DNA from 2 places in the Paenibacillus sp. AD87 genome. Region 1 is predicted to be linked to the other one. Evidence: a T-box and tRNA genes for the amino acid it is inferred to sense, from the RefSeq annotation. Region 1 holds a T-box; the other holds one or more tRNA genes.
What was found. The T-box of region 1 lies ahead of trpS (tryptophan--tRNA ligase). A T-box ahead of a tRNA ligase gene usually reads a tRNA of that ligase, here a tRNA-Trp.

Region 1 (4,557 bases):
TTCTTCATGTAGAGAATGCTGTTCCAGCCGTGGGATAATAAACTGATTAATTTGTTTACCATCGACCAAACCGTCGCAATAGAGCATAATCACCGACATATCGGTTTCATCTTTGGCAGGAAAGCTTTGAATAACAACATCTGCGCAGGGACTGAACTGCTCTTCGAAAGAGGCAAGCAGCGTTTCATGGGACGTGGTGTCAATCGTTTGGTGCTCCATGATGTTTCCTCCTCTGATGGCGTGAACTGATGTATGCAACTGCTGTTGCAACCACCGCTAGTCCGCTCAGATACACGAGATTGAACGGGAATATGTATTGGACAAGCAGTTTTTCGAATGTCATATCATCCAGAGGATACAGCATGGTAAGAATAAAAAAGACGCCAAGAGTGGCACAACATATGATCCTTCTGGAGGAGCTCTTAATATTCCAAATTTCTACTACAATATACATGGCCAGACTAATCCGGGTAAAAGAACCGGCGAGCCACTGATAAATGGAAAAGAAATCAGTCTGGGCAATATATTTGCCCAAGGACGCAATTCGCCATTCTTCAAAGGCGGGATATCGCATTTTGGCAGCTTCAAAAGGGTCAAATTCCACGACCGCCCCAATGAGTGGGCCGAGTGTCAGCCCAAGGATAATTAACGCGAGCATCAGGTACTGCCATACACGTATCCGTTTGGAGAGGTGGGGCTGCAGATACCAGATGAACAGCAACTCAAACATGCCTGCAAGACTGTAGACTGTGCCATGAAGCACGGGATGCCAGCCATGTTCAAGCACAGGCAGCAGACGACTGTAATCCTTGTACTGTGTATTGACGATAGCTACATAGAAGCCAAGCAGCACAACCAGGGGCAGGATCAAACCTGCTGTAAATGCCAGAGAGCGTATTCCTTTATAGGCCGCATAGGCACAGAGAGACATCAGAGCAATGCTTGTAACCAATATGGGCGTCTCCGTCAGGTAATTGGTTTTGGCCCAAGTGGTGGTATCATGCAGAGTGAAGTAGATCACGGACAGAAAAAAGAGGCTGTTTCCCACCCGAAACAGCATGCCAAGAGGCTTGCCAAGATGGGAAGTCAGCCATTCATGCAGGGTTTGGTGCTGGAGAAAACGAGAGACATAGGCAAGCATTAGAGTGAATAAAAGATAAGGCCCTGCAGACAACAGAACGGATATCCATGCATCTCTTTTGGCCGAAGACAAAAGGGCAGGGATGATCAGGACGTGACTGATCAGGCCTACAGATAACATCATTAACATCATGGCTTGCAAAAAAGAAGGCTGTGTTGGTTTCATGCTGAGGGGACCTCTTTTCCCAATATACTGTTCTCAGCAGTGTTAACGTGATCAAGCCTTCTCATACCGTCAGTCGAAATAACGTATCCCCATCGCTTCACGAACCTCAAGCATCGTCTCACGTGCAGCCTGACGGGCCTGGCGTGTGCCTTCCACGAGGATTTCCTTCACTTCATGTCCACGTTGTTCATAGTAATTTCTCCGTTCACGGAAAGGGGAGAGCAGTTCGTTAATTGCAGTGCCTGCAATCATCTTGCAATCCTTACAACCAATGGTGCCGTCACTACAGCTCGCATGAATCTCAGCGGCCTGATCCTTTCGAAACAGCTGGTGATAGGCAAATACCGGACAAATATCCGGATGTCCTGGGTCAGAACGATGAATGCGGGCAGGATCGGTTTTTGCCCTGGCCAGCTTGGCATACACATCATCAGGATGAGCATTCAACGAGATGGCATTGCCCATGCTTTTGCTCATTTTGCCCACGCCATCCAGTCCGCCCAGCCGTTCTCCGGTCAGAATACGTGGTTCAGGCAGAACTGGCGAATATAATTCATTGAACCGCCGGACCAGCTTCCGCGCTGTTTCGATATGTGGGATCTGGTCTTCCCCCGCGGGAACAAGGGTTGCTTTGCAGAACGCAATATCCGCAGCCTGACTGACGGGATAACCGAGAAATCCGTAATAGAGATCCTTATAGCCACGGTCACGCGCTTCGTTTTTAATCGTGGGATTATGCCGAAGATTGTTCACCGTGATAAACATGGAGAATATGACAGTCAGCTCGGCAATTTCCGGGATCATCGACTGGATGAACAGAGTGGCTTTATTGGGATCGATACCTACGGCAAGATAATCGAGTGTCACTTGATGCACGCTGTCTGCAATCATCCCCGGTTGATCATAGTGGGTCGTAAGCGCCTGTACATCAGCCAGTAAAATATACGTTTTGTACTCATCCTGCAATTGCACCCGACTGCGCAGGCTGCCAACGTAATGGCCGAGATGAAGCTGTCCTGTTGTCCGGTCTCCGGTTAAAATAATGTCTTTGTTCTTGTTCATGGTTCATTCTCCTTTGATGTTGTAATTTTTCGATCCTTAATTGCTGACGCCACCAGCCGTCTTCCACGACCATCACCTCCTTTCAGCCTGCAACAGTTTTGGGTACATACATAAATCAAAAAAGCCTCGTCCTTCATCCTGTTTCCCAGACGGGAACAGAATAGAAGGACGAAGCTTATGCTTCGCGGTGCCACCTTAATTGGCCGCTGGTTGCGGCCCACTTGAGGGATACGGATAAATATATGCAGAAAGCCCACATATTCCTTATCGATATCCTGTCCATGGATAACGGCTGAACATGCCGCCTTGCCTACTGACGATCCGCGCTCCTGAGTACAGGTGGCAGAAAGGGTTCAACTCGGAACTCCGAAGCCCATTTCCACATGACCGATACACCTGCTCACACCATCCGCCGGCTCTCTGAGGTATCCTGTCCTGTGTACTTCTCTTCATCATTGTTGATAACATCCGTTTATAATTTTTCACATTGTATCATGCTTTATCTGGATTGACCAGCTTGCGTTTTCTTCCGCTCATATTGGTGCCAAGTACACCTGCGATGATCAGCAAGGCTCCAACAAAGTGGTATCCATGGACAGGTTCATGCAATATCCAGGCTCCGCCAGCAATCGAAATGAGTGTGGACAAATTACTGAATACACTCATTTTGGAAGCTTCCAGATGAGTCAGGGCATAACTCGCCAGCAGCGTGGAGAACATGGTGGAGAGGACGGCCAGATAGGCCAGTGCTCCTAGGTAAGATGCATCTCCGAGTGGCTTCACATAATCCATCATGGTTCCGCTCGACGCATGACGAATCAGAGAAGCTGCGTTGAACACGATAAATCCAACCATCAGGGTCACCCAGGTCAATTCCATCGGTTTATATTTCTGCGCCAAGGGTCTTGCCAACACACCATAACCTGCAAAACACACCGTGGAGAGCAGCAGTAAAGCAATACCTTTAAAGTTTCCTGCCGACATCCCGCTTCCTTTCATCAAGAAAATAAAGATTACACCCGCCACGGACAGCAGCAGGAACAGTTTTTGCAAAAGGGATGTACGTTCCTTAAGAAAGATAGAGGCTAACACAAGTGTGAATACGGGGGCCATCGCCTGGATAATCCCTGCTTCCGATGAGTTGGACGAGACTAACCCGAATGCCTGAAAGGCAAAGAACAAAACAGGAGAGAGCAGCCCTAACGGAATGATACGCCACAGATCACGAAGGGTTAGCTTGATCTTGATCCATCCGAAAATGACAGGGATGCTGACTACGAGTAATGACAAAGCAAAACGATGTGCAAGTACATCAATTGGATGTGCCACACTCACCGTCATTTTGACAAATAAAAAGGATAAACCAATAATGGCTGCATATAAAACAGCTGCTACATATGCGTATGTTCTAGTCTGGCTATTGTTCATAGGGTTTCCTCCAATAATACGGTTTTTCTTTACTACTACAACCGCGCATATGTTGCTGCGTACGCTGTCTGACCTTATTCAATATACTGCCAGACCAATAGTGGTACAATAGACAAAAACGTTTACTGTACCGGTACACTTAAGGTAATGCTGAAGTCGGAGGAGTTGCAGAATCCAATGAGAAAATACGAAATAATCGCCGAATCACTTAAGCAATGGATTCAGGACCAATTGCGGCAGCAGAATAGTGGACAATGGCAGGACAAAGGAATCAAACTGCCGGCTGTGCGTGTTCTGGCTGAGCAGTATCAATGTAGTGTGAGTACAGCCATACGAGCGTATGAGTGGCTGGAAGAGCGGCATCTGGTCTACGCGGTGCCTCAGTCCGGATATTATGCGGTACAGAATGGAGCCGAAGTGGAGGATGGAGAGTGGCAGGGACCGCTGGATTTTGCCTCTGCAGCTCCTGATCCGCGTGTATTCCCTTATTCCGATTTTCGCCATTGTGTGGATCAGGCAATGGAGAAGAAACAGGCGGATTTGTTTTTGTATGGAACCGAGAGAGGCTTGCCTTCCTTGATTGAATTGTTGCAGAAGCAATTCGCCGATTATCAGGTGTTTGCCCGGAAGGAGCAGTTCTTTATTACTTCAGGGGTGCAGCAAGCTCTAGCTGTGCTGGCGTTAATGCCTTTTCCAAATGGGAAAAAGCAGGTAATGCTGGAACTACCGGGTTATCATAATATGCCTTCGCTTCTTCAAGG
Region 2 (4,557 bases), on a different contig from region 1:
GGCCCTTGAAGCGCTCAAGCATCGAATGAAACTGGGAGCAGGCATCATCTTTCAATTTGAGGCGATCGATAATCGTACCTCCCATTGGGCACTGCCATATCCAGAATCACTGGAGTATACGCTGATTCAGGCTATCCAAAATGCCGATGAAGCCCAGGCCTCCTCTCACCTCCATCAGTTGCTTGAAGTGCTGTTCGGCATGGAATGTACACCGGAAGAATATCAGGTAGCACTTACCCGATTGTTAACACATATTTTGCAGATGATGCAGGAATCCGGTATACGATTGGGACAGATCTCCAAAGGCCATGGGTCTATCTTCAATGAACTTCATGCTCTACAGTACGCAGCTGAGGTTGAGCAATGGTTTAACAATCATATCATCACACCGATCATTCTCATTTTGAAAGAAAGACAGTACACCCAATATCAGCACATATCCGAGAAAATGATTGCCATCATCCAGCAAGAATACGATAAGGATCTGACGTTGGAGGAATGCGCATCCAGACTTCACTACAATGCCAACTACCTAAGTAGTGTGTTCCGCAAAGAGACAGGCTGTGCTTTCAGTGAGTATCTGACGAAGTACCGCTTCAGTATAGCTAAAAAGTGGCTTGACGAAAGCGAGCTAGCGGTCAAGGATATTGCCGCACGGCTTCGTTATAACAACCCGCAGAACTTTATCCGTTCTTTTCGAAAATGGGAAGGGATCACTCCTGGACAGTATAGGGAACGAAAGCAGAAGCCTGATCTATCCATAAAGCAGTAAACGGCTCTTTTGGGGATGAAGTACGAGGGTTATAACTATTTCTATCTATAGAAGAAGAACGTTTGTTATTTAGTCGAAGAATAAGTTGTTTTATATATGAACATCAAAAGGGAGCAGTATAACTGCTCCCTTTGCTCCCTTAAAATTTCATCTAAATTAATTATTGCTGAAATGGGTCTACTGTTACTTGGGCCGTACCACTTTCATATTCGGTTGCTCCAATTGAATCAGAATTTTACCGAACTTCCCTCCACGTGAGAATGTAACCATACCATCCTTGTAAGTGTCTCTAATATATTGCTCAGCCAGGGCAAGTGAACCTTCATCCGTTGGCAGTTCGTGCGTGCTAAGCCACTCCTGAAGCTTATCAACGACTTCCTCAACAGGCATCTCCATATAACTTGTTTCTTTAGTGATTAAGGTGGTGTAAGAATAATCTTTCAGGTACAGCAGCTGTTGTATATATCCCATATCTCCAGCGTTGTATGATGGATAGACACCTAGTACCTCTTTAAGCTCATCTATTAGTGTGTGCTCTCTCGATCCAGCCATCGTGCTGATATAAACATACTTTCGAGCAGTGCTGATCGCCTGTTCAATTGTTTCCCAATTCGAAATCGCCGGGCACATGGATGCAAATGCAAAATCATATTTCTTCTTCCAGCCTTTGTCCTGAATCGATATGTCCTCGAACCGCTCTGAAACGATATCAATACTGGATGTAAGGGATGCAGGAATTGTCTCCTTCATTAATGAAACTAACAGTTCAGAGGGCTCTACAGCTGTAACAGTCGCTCCTTTGGTTGCAAAAGGAATCGTAAATATGCCCGACGCTGCTCCAATGTCTAATATCGATAACCCGTCAAAACTCACTCCCTGATTTTCAATCCAGCCTATGATGCGTCCGGATCGCTGCTTTCCTTCTTCTGTAAACGACTGTTGATGATATTCTCTAGCCCATCGTTCAAAATGCTGATTTCGCGTCAAACGTTGCGCTCTTCATATTGTATATTGAAGCTGTGGACTGATTCTTCCACGCTTCTTCCCACACAGATAGATCGAATAATATTTCAGGATGCTTGGATATATGTTGTTCCTCAGACAAATTGCTTCACTCCATTTCTTTTATAAAATATAAATTCGCAAAAAGGATATTTTCTTGTTTTGATAAGCATCTTTTATATGAATTTAATAGAGCTATAATATCCGCAATTATTTGAAATAATATCAGAGCTTTATATATCTACAATATACTCATTGAAGTTATGCATCAATACATAAACAAAAATAACTTCATCTCCTTCTATAAGCCATAAGAAATTAGGGGATGAAATTGACGCAGTAGCACAGCAATTGAAAGGTCGCCAATTTACAGGTAAAGCAGTACTTTCAATCTAGAGATACCAGAATATCGCGTATTGTCCAAGCACATCATGCTGGATTCCCCCTCAGTAATAGTGTTGTGGTTACCTACGAGATTCATTCAGGAGCCCCTCTTTGCTTAACTGCCGCACGTTCATCTTCAATTCCACCAAATAAAAAAAAGCTCATTAGATTTTGCATCTAATGAGCTTTTCCTTACTTGCTTGAATACCGGCGAGAGGACTCGAACCTCCACGGTTTCCCACTCGATTTTGAGTCGAGCGCGTCTGCCATTCCGCCACGCCGGCATATGATGTTTTTATGAAAATATACTGGAGGCGCCACCCAGATTCGAACTGGGGATAAAGCTTTTGCAGAGCTGTGCCTTACCACTTGGCTATGGCGCCATATTTTGGAGCGGACGACGGGAATCGAACCCGCGACCCTCGCCTTGGCAAGGCGATGCTCTACCGCTGAGCCACGTCCGCATAATGGCTGGGGATATAGGATTTGAACCTATGCATGACGGAGTCAAAGTCCGTTGCCTTACCGCTTGGCTAATCCCCAAAAAACAAAAGGGCGATCGAGGGGAATTGAACCCCCGAATGCCGGATCCACAAACCGGTGCGTTAACCACTTCGCCACGACCGCCATAATACAATATGCTCTTAAAAGTTAATTGGCAGGGGCAGCAGGAATTGAACCCACACCAACGGTTTTGGAGACCGTTGTTCTACCTTTAAACTATGCCCCTAAAAACTGGTGGAGGATGATGGATTCGAACCACCGAACCCGTACGGGAGCAGATTTACAGTCTGATGCGTTTGGCCACTTCGCTAATCCTCCAGGATTACATGGTGCCGGCGAGAGGACTTGAACCCCCAACCTACTGATTACAAGTCAGTTGCTCTACCAGTTGAGCTACACCGGCGTATTAAGTTGTGATAAATGGTGGCTCGGGACGGAATCGAACCGCCGACACGAGGATTTTCAGTCCTCTGCTCTACCGACTGAGCTACCGAGCCACAATAAAGTTTAATCTCGAAACGTTACACTTTATCTAGGGCGTTCGGTGCCATATAGCAGATTTAGTGAACAGCTTCCTCATGTAAAGATTAAAATGGCGGAACCGACGGGATTCGAACCCGCGATCTCCTGCGTGACAGGCAGGCATGTTAGGCCAACTACACCACGGTTCCAGATCACTTTCTTGAAAGAAAGTATAATTGCGGGGGCAGGATTTGAACCTGCGGCCTTCGGGTTATGAGCCCGACGAGCTACCGGGCTGCTCCACCCCGCGTCGTTATTAAAAGTTATATGGTGGAGGCTGAGGGGATCGAACCCCCGACCCTCTGCTTGTAAGGCAGATGCTCTCCCAGCTGAGCTAAGCCTCCGAACAACACATTTATGATCTTATCATAAAACTGCTGTGAAAATCAACTTCTTTTTTTGAAGTTAGATATGACCCGTAGGGGATTCGAACCCCTGTTACCTCCGTGAAAGGGAGGTGTCTTAACCCCTTGACCAACGGGCCTTACTATGGCGGAGAGAGAGGGATTCGAACCCTCGAGACGCTTGTGGCGCCTACACGATTTCCAATCGTGCTCCTTCGGCCAACTCGGACACCTCTCCATATGGCTCCCCGAACAGGGCTCGAACCTGTGACAACTCGATTAACAGTCGAGTGCTCTACCAACTGAGCTATCAGGGAATATGCTTCAGAGATCATTCTCTGAAAACTAGATCCGAAACGAAATGTGCGATTTATAACTTGCATATTTGGATAAGCCCTCGACCGATTAGTACTGGTCAGCTCCATGCATTGCTGCACTTCCACCCCCAGCCTATCTACCTCGTCGTCTTCAAGGGGTCTTACATACTGGGAAATCTCATCTTGAGGGGGGCTTCACGCTTAGATGCTTTCAGCGCTTATCCCTTCCGTACATAGCTACCCAGCGGTGCTCCTGGCGGAACAACTGGTACACCAGCGGTACGTCCATCCCGGTCCTCTCGTACTAAGGACAGCTCCTCTCAAATTTCCTACGCCCACGACAGATAGGGACCGAACTGTCTCACGACGTTCTGAACCCAGCTCGCGTACCGCTTTAATGGGCGAACAGCCCAACCCTTGGGACCTACTTCAGCCCCAGGATGCGATGAGCCGACATCGAGGTGCCAAACCTCCCCGTCGATGTGGACTCTTGGGGGAGATAAGCCTGTTATCCCCAGGGTAGCTTTTATCCGTTGAGCGATGGCCCTTCCATGCGGTACCACCGGATCACTAAGCCCGACTTTCGTCCCTGCTCGACTTGTAGGTCTCGCAGTCAAGCTCCCTTATGCCTTTGCACTCTTCGAATGATTTCCAACCATTCTGAGGGAACCTTTGGGCGCCTCCGTTACTCTTTAGGAGGCGACCGCCCCAG

Region 2: it encodes a tRNA-Trp, which carries the amino acid that the T-box ahead of trpS (tryptophan--tRNA ligase) is inferred to sense. The anticodon was not compared.

The regions. Positions count from the first base shown of each region.
Region 1 is NZ_LXQN01000022.1:209,289-213,845, reverse strand. Features, by position in the region: gene gpAD87_RS29135 (spore germination protein) at 1-219, opposite strand, end outside; gene gpAD87_RS29130 (GerAB/ArcD/ProY family transporter) at 200-1,306, opposite strand; gene trpS (tryptophan--tRNA ligase) at 1,376-2,368, opposite strand; T-box leader at 2,530-2,833, opposite strand; gene gpAD87_RS29120 (DMT family transporter) at 2,861-3,796, opposite strand; gene gpAD87_RS29115 (aminotransferase-like domain-containing protein) at 3,974-4,557, shown strand, end outside.
Region 2 is NZ_LXQN01000007.1:944-5,500, reverse strand. Features, by position in the region: gene gpAD87_RS00145 (helix-turn-helix domain-containing protein) at 1-772, shown strand, start outside; gene gpAD87_RS00140 (class I SAM-dependent methyltransferase) at 956-1,759, opposite strand; tRNA gene gpAD87_RS00135 (tRNA-Leu) at 2,364-2,442, opposite strand; tRNA gene gpAD87_RS00130 (tRNA-Cys) at 2,468-2,541, opposite strand; tRNA gene gpAD87_RS00125 (tRNA-Gly) at 2,548-2,622, opposite strand; tRNA gene gpAD87_RS00120 (tRNA-Gln) at 2,627-2,701, opposite strand; tRNA gene gpAD87_RS00115 (tRNA-His) at 2,713-2,785, opposite strand; tRNA gene gpAD87_RS00110 (tRNA-Trp) at 2,815-2,888, opposite strand; tRNA gene gpAD87_RS00105 (tRNA-Tyr) at 2,895-2,980, opposite strand; tRNA gene gpAD87_RS00100 (tRNA-Thr) at 2,990-3,065, opposite strand; tRNA gene gpAD87_RS00095 (tRNA-Phe) at 3,084-3,159, opposite strand; tRNA gene gpAD87_RS00090 (tRNA-Asp) at 3,256-3,333, opposite strand; tRNA gene gpAD87_RS00085 (tRNA-Met) at 3,361-3,434, opposite strand; tRNA gene gpAD87_RS00080 (tRNA-Val) at 3,453-3,528, opposite strand; tRNA gene gpAD87_RS00075 (tRNA-Glu) at 3,597-3,668, opposite strand; tRNA gene gpAD87_RS00070 (tRNA-Ser) at 3,675-3,766, opposite strand; tRNA gene gpAD87_RS00065 (tRNA-Asn) at 3,770-3,845, opposite strand; partial or broken rRNA gene gpAD87_RS00060 (23S ribosomal RNA) at 3,914-4,557, opposite strand, start outside.